Linked DNA regions of Chelatococcus sp. HY11. The protein of the gene in region 2 interacts with the protein of the main gene of each other region in a pairwise test. Links are inferred from orthologs where the notes say so. Each region holds a gene or a part of one and is shown on either strand. Other genes may lie near its edges.

What was found. Proteins that work in one complex are often made in the same cells at the same time.
Region 1: the proteins of nusG (region 2) and rho interact in binary tests that used the Escherichia coli proteins (3 or more experiments, as listed by UniProt). The link is inferred for Chelatococcus sp. HY11 from one-to-one orthologs.

The regions. Positions count from the first base shown.
Region 1 is NZ_JAHBRX010000001.1:3,399,410-3,406,501, reverse strand. The notes cover bases 2,021-4,892. They hold rho (transcription termination factor Rho), read right to left. Parts: upstream 4,154-4,892; coding sequence 2,888-4,153; downstream 2,021-2,887. Other genes in these bases: hemE (uroporphyrinogen decarboxylase), read right to left, coding at 4,795-4,892; hemJ (protoporphyrinogen oxidase HemJ), read right to left, coding at 4,368-4,790; KIO74_RS15515 (DUF4214 domain-containing protein), read right to left, coding at 2,021-2,641. Outside these bases: KIO74_RS15520 (thioredoxin domain-containing protein), read left to right, coding at 1-1,591; more of KIO74_RS15515, read right to left, coding at 1,706-2,020; more of hemE, read right to left, coding at 4,893-5,847; KIO74_RS15495 (pyruvate, water dikinase regulatory protein), read left to right, coding at 6,287-7,092. UniProt on the Escherichia coli protein: Facilitates transcription termination by a mechanism that involves Rho binding to the nascent RNA, activation of Rho's RNA-dependent ATPase activity, and release of the mRNA from the DNA template.
Region 2 is NZ_JAHBRX010000001.1:549,613-557,334, forward strand. What follows is about bases 3,301-6,157. They hold nusG (transcription termination/antitermination protein NusG), read left to right. Parts: upstream 3,301-4,374; coding sequence 4,375-4,941; downstream 4,942-6,157. Other genes in these bases: tuf (elongation factor Tu), read left to right, coding at 3,301-3,713; secE (preprotein translocase subunit SecE), read left to right, coding at 4,166-4,363; KIO74_RS02720 (hypothetical protein), read right to left, coding at 5,005-5,148; rplK (50S ribosomal protein L11), read left to right, coding at 5,200-5,631; rplA (50S ribosomal protein L1), read left to right, coding at 5,643-6,157. Outside these bases: KIO74_RS02680 (MFS transporter), read right to left, coding at 1-613; 23S rRNA (guanosine(2251)-2'-O)-methyltransferase RlmB, read right to left, coding at 994-1,833; more of tuf, read left to right, coding at 2,523-3,300; more of rplA, read left to right, coding at 6,158-6,341; rplJ (50S ribosomal protein L10), read left to right, coding at 6,851-7,369; rplL (50S ribosomal protein L7/L12), read left to right, coding at 7,415-7,722. UniProt on the Escherichia coli protein: Part of the processive rRNA transcription and antitermination complex (rrnTAC). The complex forms an RNA-chaperone ring around the RNA exit tunnel of RNA polymerase (RNAP).

The DNA.
Region 1 (7,092 bases), 2.8 Mb from region 2 along the record:
TCTCAAAGAGGTAGCCCGGCTTGTCCGGGAGGAGCCGGTACGGATCGCCCATAACCGGAATGCCCTGTTGCAGAATTTGCGCGCGACGGTCGCCGCGAGCCCCGACGCCTCCTTTGGTGGGCAGTGGCTCGGAGAGGTGGGGTCGGCACTCAAGCGCGCTTTCGATCCGGTCAGCGGCGGCTTGAAAGGCGCCCCGAAGTTTCCCAACCCCATGCTTCTCGAATTCCTGTGGCGCTGGTCTCAAGCGCAAGGCGATGCGGAAGCGGAAGCCTTGTTTCAGTTCTCGCTGGAACAGATGGCTCGCGGGGGCATCCATGATCACCTCGGCGGCGGCTTCGCGCGCTACTCTGTCGATGATCGATGGCTCGTGCCGCATTTCGAGAAGATGCTCTACGACAATGCCCAGCTGCTGCCTCTCTTCGCCCTAGCAGCCTCCCAGACGGGTCATACCGTCTTCAAGGAGGCGGCCGAGGGCATCGTCAGCTGGCTTGAGCGTGAGATGCGCATGCCAGGCGGTGCCTTCGCGGCAAGCCTCGATGCGGATTCGGAGGGAGAGGAAGGCAAGGCCTATGTTTGGACCGAACCCGAAATCGATGCGATCCTGGGGTCAGACGCCGCCCTGTTCAAGGCCGTCTACGGCGTGACGCCCGGAGGCAATTGGGAAGGCCATACCATCCTCAACCGCCAGAACGACTTTGTCCCTGACCCCCGACAGATGACCAAGCTGGAAGGTCTCAGGGAGCGTGTTCTGGACTATCGAAGCCGACGTCCGCAGCCCGCTCGGGACGACAAGATCCTCGCCGACTGGAACGGATTGGTGATCGTCGGGCTCGTCCGCGCGGGATTACTTCTCGACCGCCCGGACTGGATAGAAACCGCCCAGGGCGCGTATCGTTTCATAAACGAATCGATGGTGCGGGACGGTCTTCTGGGCCATAGCTGGCGGGATGGCCGTCTGCTTTTCCCCGGTTTCGCCACCGATCACGCCGCATTGATGCTGGCGGCTCTAACGCTTTATGAGGCGACGGGAGGCCCGCACTATCTGGACGATGCCGTGCGTTGGCGAACAGCGTTAAAAGATCGTTACGCTGACGAATCGGGTTTGCTCTTCCTGGTTGCCGACAGCGCTGATGATCTTGTCGTGCGCCCACGACCGACGATGGATGAAGCGACGCCGAATGCCAACGGCCTGTACGCGGAAGCCTTGGCCAGACTGGCGGCACTCGCACCTTTCGAAGGCGCCGGCGAGGAACTGTCGATGCTCGCTGGCCATGCCAAGGTAGCACCCTTAAATCACGCGTCGATCCTGAACGGCCTGGATTTTCATATCCATGGCGCGGCTATCGTCGTCGCGGGATCCGAAAGAGAGGCGCTGCTCGCGGCGGCCAGGTCCGTTCCATATCCGAATCGGACAATCATGGAGTTGCGAGATGTCCATGCCCTTGCCGCTGGGCACCCGGTGAGGGCGCAATCCGAGAGAGCTGGGCGGGGAAGTGCCTTCATATGCCGGGGGCAGGCCTGTTCCCTACCGATCAGCGATCCAGTCGTACTGGTAGAATTGCTAAGCCCATCTTCGGATAAGACGGACTAGTTTGCAAAAACCCCGCGGCAATTTGCAGTCGCGGGGTGGTGAGGAGGAGCCGGCTTCCCGGCTCAACGGCCGCGCGACACGCGGTCAGCGAGAGAGTCGCGCGGTGCGAAATCCTCAGGCAAAGTACCAATCACTGGTAGACGCGTTCCAGGCGAGCGAGTGCAGATAGTCGCTCTGGCTCACGTTCTCGGGACTATCGGCGAAAGCGATAAGAAGGTTCTCGCGACTGAATCCGTTCTGCAGCTGGCTGATCCAGAAAGCTGCCCCGGCGCTGTCACTGGCCCGGCCAAGTACGTTCTCATACATCACCTCGACCAAATCAGCGTTGGTCATGGTGTACGCGTTTCCGTAGGCCTTCGTGAATTCGGCGCTTTTCAGAAGCGAGCCCGCGATGTCCGTCTCCGGGACGCCGCTCGCCTGCAGGTCATACCAGAAGTTGAGGCCCGCAATATCGGCCTTGCGGCCGAGGCCAGCCTCATAAAGACGTCCGACGCCTTCGGCATCCGCCTTGTTGGAACCGAAGACTTCCTGCTCGCGATGGAAATTGATGGTGTCGTTGGCATCATTGGACAGGAAACCACTGAGACCGAGGCCACCCAATCCTTCCCAGGGAATGTCACCGATGTAGCTTCCTTTTTCGGGCAGGTAATAGGCGATTTCGCCCCAGCTCAGACTGACGTCATTGAAATGGTAGAGCTCGACCTGTCGGCCCGGATCAAGCCAGTCGAGAACGATGACCGACGTATCACTGGCGGTATCCCAGAGAACGAGATGGCGATTATCGATCGTCGCGATGTGGCTCGTCGATGACGACCACGAGATGCCCCGCATCGTCACATAATCATCTCCGCCACTATCCGAGATGATCATGTCACCGCTTACGATATAGCCGTCCTCGCCCTTGCCGCCCATGGCGAGATTGAAACCCCCCCGTGCGGTGCTCTCGATCGTATCGTTGCCGCCATACCCGTAGGCGACGGAATAGGAACTCCCCAACGTCAGGTAGTCCCGAAACGAAACACCACTTGTCGGTGTCAAATTGATAACCATGCCAGAATTCCCGCTTTGACTGCGCCTTTGCCCCGTTCCGGGATAGACCGAGGTCCCCCGTGGCAAGTTCGCAAGTGTCGAGCCGGCTTTCCGCCAGAGGGTTTGTGCTGCCGGCCGGAGCGTGGGATCGGCAGCGCACAGGGCACAAAAAACCGCCGGAGCAAAACCCCGGCGGTTTTTTTGAATGGAGGGGTCGGGGGCAACCGATCGAAGCGGCGGCCTTGATCCCCGGCAGCCTTTCGATCCTCAGGTATTCATCGAATCGAAGAATTCGCCGTTGGACTTGGTCTGCCGCAGCTTGTCGAGCAGGAACTCGATGGCATCGACCGTACCCATCGGATTGAGAATCCGCCGGAGCACATAGGTCTTCTTGAGGATGTCCGCCGGCGTAAGCAGTTCCTCCTTGCGCGTGCCGGAACGGGTAATGTCCAGCGCCGGGAAGACGCGCTTGTCGGAAACCTTGCGGTCGAGAATGATTTCCGAGTTACCCGTGCCCTTGAACTCCTCGAAGATCACTTCGTCCATGCGGCTGCCGGTATCGATCAGCGCGGTCGCGATAATGGTCAGCGAACCGCCTTCCTCGATATTGCGAGCCGCACCGAAAAAGCGCTTCGGCCGCTGCAAGGCGTTCGCATCCACACCGCCGGTCAACACCTTGCCTGAAGACGGCACGACCGTGTTGTAGGCGCGACCGAGTCGGGTGATGGAATCGAGCAGGATGACCACGTCACGGCCATGCTCGACCAGGCGCTTCGCCTTCTCGATGACCATCTCGGCCACCTGCACGTGGCGTGCGGCCGGCTCGTCGAAGGTGGAGGAAATCACCTCGCCCTTCACCGAGCGCTGCATGTCGGTGACTTCCTCAGGCCGCTCGTCGATGAGCAGGACGATGAGGTAGCACTCGGGATGATTCGTGGTGATCGACTGGGCGATATTCTGCAGAAGGACCGTCTTGCCGGTACGCGGCGGCGCCACGATGAGGGCGCGCTGGCCTTTGCCGATCGGCGAGACAATGTCGATGATCCGGGCCGAGTAGTCCTTCTTGGTCGGATCCTCGAGCTCGAGACGCAACCTCTCGTCGGGATAGAGCGGCGTCAGGTTGTCGAAGTGAACCTTGTGCCGGATCTTCTCCGGATCCTCGAAATTGATCGTGTTGACCTTGAGCAGCGCGAAATAGCGCTCGCCTTCCTTCGGACCACGGATAGGGCCCTCGACCGTGTCACCGGTGCGAAGGCCGAAACGGCGGATTTGCGAGGGCGAAATGTAGATATCGTCCGGCCCCGGCAGGTAGTTGGAATCGGACGACCGGAGAAATCCGAATCCGTCCTGAAGGACCTCGACGACGCCTTCGCCGATGATTTCGATTTCACGCGCAGCCAGCTGCTTCAAAATCGCAAACATCAATTCCTGTTTGCGCATGATGCTGGCGTTTTCGACCTCGAGCTCCTCGGCTGAAGTCAAAAGCTCGGTTGGCGTCTTGGACTTGAGGTCCTGAAGCTTGATCTCCCGCATGGAGACTCTCTCAAAATGTAAGGGGCATGCCTGGGGAAGGCTGGCCACGGTAAGAAGGGGAACTAACAGGCAGAAGGGCAGCGGCTAGGAATAACAAGCTACCGGAAGAGGCGTCGCGTGGTAGAAACCCACGGCATCCGCCAACCTGTTTCAAGGAAGGATGGGAATTCCATATCCGTTTTTGAAGTGGCTCTCAAGCCCCACCGTCAAGGCTTCAAAAAGGTTTGACGACAACCAGTATCACAATCCCGATCATCAGAAGGGTCGGTATCTCGTTCACAATACGATAGAATCGCGCCTTATGCTTGCGAATGTCGCCCGCGAGCCTGCGCTGTTCGCCAGCAAAAAAACCGTGAATGCCAGACAAAAGAACAACCAGAAGCAGCTTCCCGTGAAGCCAGCCGGATGAGAACCAGCCCCCGCTATAGGCTATGTAGAGGCCGGAAATCCACGTCGCGATCATGGCGGGATTGATGATCGCCTTCAAAAGGCGCCGCTCCATGACCTTGAAGGTCTCGGAGCGGTCGGAACCCACGGGCGCCTCCGCGTGGTAGACAAAGAGACGGGGCAAATAGAGCATGCCCGCCATCCAGGCGATAACGGAGATGACGTGGAAGGCTTTGATCCATTCATACATGGGATCAACCTAACCCGCCGCGCACCCGCTTGACGAGCCTTTCAACATGCGGAATCGGGGTCTGCGGCAGAATGCCATGGCCAAGGTTGAAGATATGGGGACGCCCGCCGAGCGCCTCCAGGATCAAATCGATAGCCCGGTCAAGCGCTGTGCCGCCTGACAGAAGAACTTCTGGGCTGAGGTTGCCCTGCACCGGCCGAATAGCCTGAACGGCGCGAGCCTGGTCCAATCCCAGACCCTGGTCCAATCCCACCGCATCGACCCCGCTCTCGCCAGCAAAAAGCGGATAGAAAGGTCCGCTGCCCTTCGGAAAGCCAATGATCCGCGCCCCGGGAACCTCGGCGCGGACGCCGTCGACGATCCGCGCGATCGGCTCCAGGCACCACCGGCGGTAGAGCGCTTCGTCACTGATGAGCGCGCCGGCCCAACTGTCGAAGATCTGGACCGCGTCCGCGCCCGCCTGGAGCTGGCTAACCAGATAACGCGTCGACTGCGCGACCAGGCGGTCGATGATCGCCCTGAAGAGCACGGGATCCCGCGCGGCGAGATCAAGCGCCGGCGCCTGGTCTGGCGTCCCTCTGCCGGCAACCATATAGGTCGCGACCGTCCACGGTGCCCCACAGAAACCAAGCAGGGCCGTCTCGCGCGGCAATGCGGCTCTCACCCGTGAGACGGTCTCAAGGACCGCTCCAACCTTCTCAGGATCGAGGTCTTCGCGCAGCGCCGCAAGGTCCTTCGTCGTCGCGACCGGCTTGAGCCGTGGTCCCTCGCCCTCGACGAACCACAGATCCTGCCCGAGCGCGTGCGGCACGACCAGGATATCACTGAACAGGATGGCGGCGTCGAAGCCGAACCGACGGATGGGCTGAAGAGTGACCTCGGTGGCGAGGCTGGGGGTGTAGCAGAGGTCGAGAAACGATCCGGCTTCCGCGCGCAGAGCGCGATATTCCGGGAGATAACGCCCGGCCTGGCGCATCATCCAGAGAGGAGGAGGGGTCATCGTTTCCCCGGAGAGCGTCCGGAGGATAGGGGAGTGCTGGCTTTGGGAGGCTTGCAGGACGCTGGTCACACCATCTCTCTCTTCAAATCTAATCTTATTTTAGAGTCTAGATTCTGTTGTTTCTACTGGTCAGGGCATGACACATGCGCCAAGGCCGTCCACAAGCCGTCCCCAGATTGCTCGCCAGGGTGGGGGATGGATGAACGGGCGGAAGAGCCGCCGCATATCTTAACAAACCGTTAATCTTCATCGTTTGTTAACGATTGCGGCGTGATTGAGTCGGGACTATCCCCGTTGACGGGATCCAACCCCGGTGGAATCCGTCCATAGGAAGCTCGCTGTTGATCGCTCGGGCTACTCAAGCCACAGTGTGGCGGCGGTCCTTGGTGCGGGCTGGAGTTCTCCACAGCCGTCAACGCTTCATCCACTTGGCTGTCAGATGGCCTGGCGTGGCGGCCGTCCGCTTCGTCCGGCGCAGGAAGATCGGGAAAAACCCTTGAGTCGCAGCTACTTCCATATTCATCTCGTATCCGATTCGACCGGTGAGACCCTCATCGCGGTCAGCCGTGCCGCAGCCGCCCAATACGAGGGGATCTCGGCGATCGAGCATGTCTATCCCTTGGTGCGATCCAAGGCGCAGCTGGAGCGGGTCATCGCGGAGATCGATGTCGCTCCGGGTATCGTCCTTTACACCCTGGTGGAGCCGGATCTCGCTGCGATGTTGGAAGCGGCCTGCGCGGCGGCGAGTTCTCCCTGCCTCCACGTCCTCGATCCCGTCCAGCGGCTGTTCGAGTCCTATCTGGGCATGGCATCGCAGGCGCGCCCAGGCGCCCAGCATACGCTGAATGCCGATTATTTCCGGCGCATCGAGGCGATGAATTTCACGCTTATGCATGACGATGGGCAGATGGCGGATGATGTCGATGCGGCGGACGTAGTGCTGCTCGGCGTCAGCCGAACGTCAAAAACCCCGACCAGCATTTATCTGGCGAATCGCGGTATCAAGACAGCCAACATCCCCCTCGTGCCGGGCGTCCCCGTACCGCCGCAGGTGATGGAGGCACGCAAGCCCTTGATCGTCGGGCTGATCGCGACAGCCGAGCGTATTGTGGAAATCCGCCGCAACCGCCTGCTCAGCCTCCGCGCGGACGAAGATTCCGCCTATGTGGATCGCGATATGGTAGCGGAGGAAATAGCCCAGTCGCGCCGCCTGTGTTCCCGAAACAACTGGCCGGTGATCGATGTCACACGCCGCTCCATCGAGGAGACGGCGGCGACGATCATCGAGCTGCACCGCGATCA
Region 2 (7,722 bases):
TCGACAGGAGGAAGGGAACGCGCCAGCCCCATTCGTTGAACGCCTCGGTCGACATCGACATGCGCAGGACGAGGATGACGACGAGCGAGAGGAACAGGCCGACGGTCGCGGTGGTCTGGATCCACGACGTATAGAAGCCACGGCGTCCCTGGGGGGCGTGCTCCGCCACATAGGTCGCGGCGCCGCCGTATTCGCCACCGAGCGCCAGTCCTTGCAGCAGACGGCAAGCGACGAAGGCAATCGGCGCGATGATGCCGATGGAGGCGTAGCTGGGCAGCAGGCCGACCACGAAGGTCGAGATACCCATGACGGTCATCGTCACGAGGAACGTATACTTTCTGCCTATGAGATCGCCGAGCCGTCCGAAGAACAGGGCACCGAAGGGGCGCACCGCAAATCCGGCAGCGAACCCAAGCAGTGTAAAAATAAATCCGGCGGTCGGGTTGACGCCGGAAAAGAAGTTCATCGAAATATTGATGGCAAGCGAGCCTGCCAAGTAAAAATCATACCATTCGAAGACCGTTCCAAGCGAAGACGCAACGATAACTTTGCGCTCTTCGCGGGTCATAGGACGCTTCTGCTCGGATATCGCTTCCGCTGCCGCGACGCTCATTGACGCCTCCTCAAGTGTTTCCTCGTTTTATTGTCTTCCGATCTCAATGATTCAGATCAGGGTTGCTTGCGAACATTGCAGCTGCCCTCTAGAATCATGGCCGACCGTACGGTCAATACGGGAAAACTACGGCGGGAGGCGGTGCCGTGTCGCTCGTCAATTCGTCGTCATTCAAAAGTTGAATGTGTCGGCGTAGTGGTCGTTCGGACGGGCAGCCGAGTGGGCGGGCATGCTTATTGCCTGATCGTGCCATCAATCGGCGTTGTCCACGCCACGGCCGGTGAGGGGCGGCGTGGGAAGGCGCGCCGCGGCGTCAAGAGAGTGCCTGTGAGAGTGCCTGTGCCGTGGGCCAACCGCGCGCGGGCGCCCGCGCGCGTCAATCAATCAAGAGCGGCGAGCGCCCGGGAGGTCGCGTAGAGGGCGACGGCTGCGGCGTTCGACACGTTCAGGCTCTTGATATGACCCGGCATGTCGAGCCGAGCGAGCACGTTGCAGCGTTCCCGGGTGAGCTGCCGAAGGCCTTTGCCCTCCGCGCCGAGGACGAGCGCGACCGGGCGGCGCAGCGGAACGGCCTCAAGTTCGGTCTCGCCGGCGGAATCAAGACCAATGCACAGAAATCCGCGCTCACGCAGCGTCTGCAAGGCGCCGGCGAGGTTGCGCACGATGGTGAAGGGCACATGTTCCAGCCCGCCCGACGCTGATTTGGCCATGACACCGGTGGCCGAGGGGCTATGCCGGGCGGTGGTCACGATGCTGTCCACGCCGAAGGCGGCGGCGGTGCGGACGATGGCGCCGACATTATGCGGGTCGGTGATCTGGTCCAGGACGAGAATCAATGATTGCGCGTTCATCGTCTCGATGGTGGGAGAGGGGAGGGGATCCGCCTCGATATAGAGACCCTGATGCACCGCATCCGGCTCGAGCTTGCGCGCGATCTCGTCCGGACGAGCGAGTTCCGGCGTGACGCGCAGGGGGCCCAGCTCTTCGGTCAGGCGTCGCTGCGCGTTCTCGGTCACGAGTAGACGGCGGATGCGGCGCTTCGGATTCGAAAGCGCCTCGACGACAGGATGCCAGCCGTACAGGATGACGCCGTCCTCGACCTCCGCGGCCCTTCGCGCGCGCCAGTCTGGCCGTGAGGGGGGGCGATTCGATCTGCCAGGGCCGGATTTGTGGCCAGGGCCGGATTTGCCGTGGCGGGGCCGCCGCTGATCGTCACTCATCGCTACTACTCGTTTCCACAGGTATGGGCACGGTCCGCCCGGGCCCGGCGAGCAAGACGTTCCCGCGATATGCGCTGGCCTGGCTCAGGGTGAGGCAGGTTTGACACAGGGGATTGTGGCGCGCCAGCCCGGTTTTGCAGTTGACACCCATAACCGGCTCCTCTTAAGAACGCGCCACTGCTCCTGCGCCGCAGGTGAGCGGAAAGGTGATCGACCCACCGGGGTTGGTCATGCTGGATGGGCCGGAGGGGTGCCCGAGTGGTTAAAGGGGACGGACTGTAAATCCGTTGGCTACGCCTACGTTGGTTCGAATCCAACCCCCTCCACCATCCAAGCCTGACGTGCGTTAGCGGGTGTAGCTCAATGGTAGAGCAACAGCCTTCCAAGCTGATGACGAGGGTTCGATTCCCTTCACCCGCTCCACGGCCTCATCGAATTCCATTTATTGTATGGTTTCGAGCGCGGCGCTGTCTGATAGCGCGGCGGGCAGGGACGTGATTTGGTGTTTGTCGGGACCGGTTGCAGAGGCATATTGTCGAAGGTGTCGCAGCGGGTGTTCCCCACAATCGGCACTAATTGCGCCGCTGGCACTTGCGCAAGCGAGTGAAACCCCCTAGACGATCGCGCAATTTCGGGGATCGATATCCCCGATCCTTTATCATGATGGCAATGCCCAGGGTTTGTGACTGATGGCCAAAGAGAAGTTTGAGCGGACGAAGCCGCACTGCAACATCGGGACGATTGGTCACGTTGACCATGGCAAGACGTCGTTGACGGCGGCGATCACGAAGGTTCTGGCGGAGTCTGGGGGCGCGTCGTTCACGGCGTATGACCAGATCGACAAGGCGCCTGAAGAGAAGGCGCGCGGGATCACGATCTCGACGTCGCATGTCGAGTACGAGACGAAGAACCGGCACTACGCGCATGTGGACTGCCCCGGCCACGCCGACTATGTGAAGAACATGATCACGGGCGCGGCGCAGATGGACGGGGCGATCCTGGTGGTGTCTGCGGCTGACGGCCCGATGCCGCAGACGCGCGAGCACATCCTGCTTGCGCGCCAGGTGGGCGTTCCGGCGCTTGTGGTGTTCCTGAACAAGGTCGACATGGTGGACGACGCCGAGCTTCTCGACCTGGTCGAGCTCGAGGTGCGCGAGCTTCTGTCGAAGTACGAGTTCCCCGGGGACGACATCCCGGTGGTGCGTGGTTCGGCGCTGTGTGCGCTTGAGGATCGCGAGCCGACGATCGGCCATGACGCGGTGCTTGAGCTGATGACGCAGGTCGACGCGTATATCCCGCAGCCGGAGCGTCCGGTTGACCTGCCGTTCCTGATGCCGGTCGAGGACGTGTTCTCGATCTCGGGTCGCGGCACGGTTGTGACGGGCCGCGTCGAGCGCGGGATCGTGAAGGTCGGCGAGGAAATCGAGATCGTCGGGCTGAAGCCGACGGTGAAGACGACGGTGACGGGCGTCGAGATGTTCCGGAAGCTGCTTGACCAGGGTCAGGCGGGTGACAACATCGGGGCGCTGCTGCGCGGCACGAAGCGCGAGGACGTTGAGCGCGGCCAGGTGCTGTGCAAGCCGGGTTCGGTGAAGCCGCACACGAAGTTCAAGGCGGAAGCCTACATCCTGACGAAGGAAGAGGGTGGCCGGCACACGCCGTTCTTCACGAACTACCGTCCGCAGTTTTACTTCCGGACGACGGACGTGACGGGCGTGGTGACGTTGCCGGAAGGCACCGAGATGGTGATGCCCGGGGACAACGTGACGATGGAAGTCGTGCTGATCGTTCCGATCGCCATGGAAGAGAAGCTTCGCTTCGCGATCCGCGAAGGTGGCCGCACGGTTGGCGCCGGCGTCGTCGCCTCCATCATCGAGTAAGACACCAGCACATCAGGCGAATGCGCAAGCAATCAGCGCATTCGCCTGCGTCGCACGGCTGCCGCGCCGTAATCCAGGCGCGACAGTGAATATTCCCATCATTCGCCTATCGCCATGTCGCGCGAGTGATGTATAGGAATGGCGTGGCGATTCCATCTTGAGCTGAGCTTTGGCTTAAGGGGCGCCATTGTCGGCCTGTTACCGCAGGCATCCGCTAGGAGTGTAGCTCAACTGGCTAGAGCACCGGTCTCCAAAACCGGGGGTTGGGGGTTCGAGTCCCTCCACTCCTGCCAGCGGATCCCAGGCGGTCGGCTTTCAGTTCCTGACTGCAGTTTTTTGCAAGTTGCGCTGATCGCAGGATGACATTGCAACAGACCTCGGGGTCACTGGCCCTTGCGTGTTGACCGTTGTGATGCCAAATCAGCACTGCGCGACGGCTATGGTGAGACAATATGGCGAAGACGAATCCGGTCGAGTTCATTCAGCAGGTAGGTAACGAGGCCTCCAAGGTCACGTGGCCGACCCGCAAGGAGACGCTCGTCACGACGGCTATGGTATTCGTCATGGTCATCGTCGCGAGCCTGTTTTTCCTTCTCGCCGACCAAATCATCCGCTTCGGCGTGACGCTGATTCTCGGTATCGGTCGCTAGGAGCCGCGCAGATGTCTTCTCCCAGCCCGACCAGCATCTCATCCGCTCCGAAACGGTGGTATATCGTCCACGCTTACTCGAATTTCGAGAACAAGGTTGCGCAGTCCCTGCGTGATCAGGCCGTCCAGCGTGGTCTCGAGGACAAGTTCGACGAAATCCTTGTCCCAACGGAAAAGGTCGTCGAGGTGCGTCGGGGCCGCAAGGTCGATACCGAGCGCAAGTTTTTCCCGGGCTATGTCCTGGTGAAGTGCGACCTGACCGACGAGGTCTATCACCTCATCAAGAACACCCCGAAGGTCACCGGCTTCCTCGGCGCCGACAAGTCCAAGCCGCTGCCGATCCCGGACCGCGAGGCGGAGCGCATCAAGGGGCAGGTCGCCGAGGGCGTAGATCGTCCGAAGCCCTCCGTCAGCTTTGAGATCGGCGAGCAGGTGCGTGTGGCCGACGGGCCTTTCGCCTCCTTCAATGGCATCGTCGAGGAGGTGGACGAGGCACGCGCCCGTCTCAAAGTCGCGGTGTCGATCTTCGGTCGCGCGACGCCGGTCGATCTCGAATACGCGCAGGTCGAGAAAGTCTGATCGACCGGGGCAAGGGGCGACCCTTGAGGCTTGCCTCGGGTTGTCTCTGTTGCTAAAGAGCTTTCACAAAGGGTGGCCGGCATGCTGGCCGCCCTTCGTCGTTGGAGCGCCAAGCTCCAGAAAGCCGGCGAAACCCATCGCCGGTTCATCCGCGGAAGGTCCGCCGGTCGCCAGCCGGAACAGAAGGGCCGTACCGCGATCTGTCATCCCCGGCGCGCGGATTGGCATCCGCGGCGTCGTCCCATGGGAGCAGCCATCATGGCAAAGAAGATCACGGGTTACGTGAAGCTTCAGGTTCCGGCAGGCGCGGCCAACCCGTCGCCGCCGATCGGTCCGGCGCTCGGTCAGCGCGGCCTCAACATCATGGAATTCTGCAAGGCCTTCAACGCGAAGACCGCGCAGATGGAAAAGGGTACGCCGATCCCGGTGATCATCACCGCGTATCAGGACCGCTCTTTCACCTTCGAGATGAAGCAGCCGCCGGTCAGCTACTTCCTGAAGAAGGCCGCTGGCATCACGAGCGCGTCAAAGACCCCCGGCAAGGGCGCCTTTGCCGGCAAGGTGACGCGCGACCAGCTGCGTGACATCGCCACGAAGAAGATGGTCGACCTGAACTGCGACACCGTCGATGCGGCTGTCGCGATGATCGAAGGCTCGGCCCGCTCAATGGGCCTTGAGGTCCAGGGCTGAGGAGGTCGATCATGGCAAAACCAGCAAAGCGCATTACCGCCCTTCGCGACGGCGTCGACCGGGTGAAGCTCTATGGTCTCGAAGAGGCCGTGAAGATGGTGAAGGAGCGCGCCAAGGCCAAGTTCGATGAGACCATCGAAGTGGCCATGAATCTCGGCGTCGATCCCCGCCACGCCGACCAGATGGTCCGCGGCGTCTGCAACCTGCCGAATGGCTCCGGCCGGACCGTCCGCGTTGCCGTCTTCGCCCGCGGCGCCAAGGCTGACGAAGCCAAGGCAGCCGGTGCGGACATCGTCGGCGCCGAGGATCTGCTCGAGATCGTTCAGGGCGGCACGATCAATTTCGATCGCTGCATCGCGACCCCGGACCTGATGCCGCTCGTCGGCCGTCTCGGCAAGGTGCTCGGCCCGCGTGGCCTGATGCCGAATCCAAAGGTCGGCACGGTGACCATGGACGTCAAGGCGGCGGTCGCTGCCGCCAAGGGCGGTGCCGTCGAGTTCCGTGTCGAGAAGGCCGGCATCGTCCACGCCGGCATCGGCAAGGCTTCCTTCGATGAGGGTAAGCTGATCGAGAACATCAAGGCTTTCGCGGATGCGGTTTCCAAGGCCCGTCCGTCCGGCGCGAAGGGCACCTACGTCCAACGCGTGGCCATCTCCTCGACGATGGGGCCGGGTGTGAAGGTCGATCCCGCGTCCGTGCTCGGCGCGTAAGAAGACAGCTGCCTCATCTTTGGCGCAATAGCGCGCTAGCTGATGCGACTTGCCTGTTTGCCTGCGGTGGGCTCTTGGCAAACCGCAGGTGAATGGTTATTAAAACCATTCTTGCCTGGAATCGGCTTGGCATCTGATGTCGCCGGTCTCAGGTGTTGGAGTTTCGCCCGGGTAACCGGGTGAATGTGGCCGGCGGGCAAGGCGGTAGCTTTGCGCGAACCGGTCATATGTCCTGTCCGAGACTGCGGGTGCCGTTTACGGCTTAATTTCAGTATGAAGCCAGCATAGACGGGGAAGGCTGATTTACACGATGGATGCCTCTTGTGGGGTTTTCCTTTGGGTGGGTTGGTTCGGACCTATTCCTGGGGCGTGAGTTTGATCTCTGCGATCTGGGGGACAGGGCTTGCGGGCGCCGCGCGCGGCGCATTGGGTGCAAGCCTAGTGCACGGCGTGTGGCATGTGCAGCCGGCGGCGGGGGTGTTCCCTGCTGCTGAACCGGAGAGAGCCAAGTGGACAGAGCGGCAAAAGCCGAGTTCGTCGCGGCAATGGGTGATGTGTTTTCATCAGCCGGCGTCGTCGTCGTAGCTCACTATGCCGGCCTGACGGTCGCCGACATGCAGAAGCTCCGCAGGGAGATGAAGCAGGCTGGTGCCTCGGTCAAGGTCGCGAAGAATCGCCTCGCCAAGATCGCTCTCGAAGGCACGGACGTCGCATCAATCGCGCCTCTTCTTAAGGGGCCGACGTTGCTGGCTTATTCCAGCGACCCTGTTGCGGCGCCGAAGGTCGCTGTCGACTTCGCCAAGGCTAACGACAAGCTCGTTATCCTCGGCGGCGCGATGGGAGTGACCGCTCTGAACCAGGACGGCGTGAAGGCTCTGGCCGCGCTGCCGTCCCTTGATGAACTGCGCGCCAAGCTGGTCGGCCTCGTTCAGGCCCCGGCAACGAAGATCGCGCAGGTCGTCAACGCACCCGCCGGGAAGCTGGCGCGCGTGTTCGGGGCATATGCCAAGCGAGACGAAGCGGCGTAAGGCCGTCTAAACCCCTATCAATCGAACCAACCCAGGAAGTGTATCATGGCTGATTTGGCAAAGCTCGTCGACGACCTGTCGAGCCTGACCGTTCTCGAGGCCGCCGAGCTGGCGAAGCTCCTCGAAGAGAAGTGGGGCGTGTCCGCCGCCGCCGCCGTGGCTGTTGCCGCTGCGCCGGGTGCTGGTGCCGCCGCCGCCGTTGAGGAGCAGACCGAGTTCACCGTCGTTCTCGCCGGTGTGGGTGACAAGAAGATCGAAGTCATCAAGGAAGTCCGCGCGATCACTGGCCTTGGCCTCAAGGAAGCCAAGGACCTCGTTGAAGGCGCTCCGAAGCCCGTCAAGGAAGGCGTGTC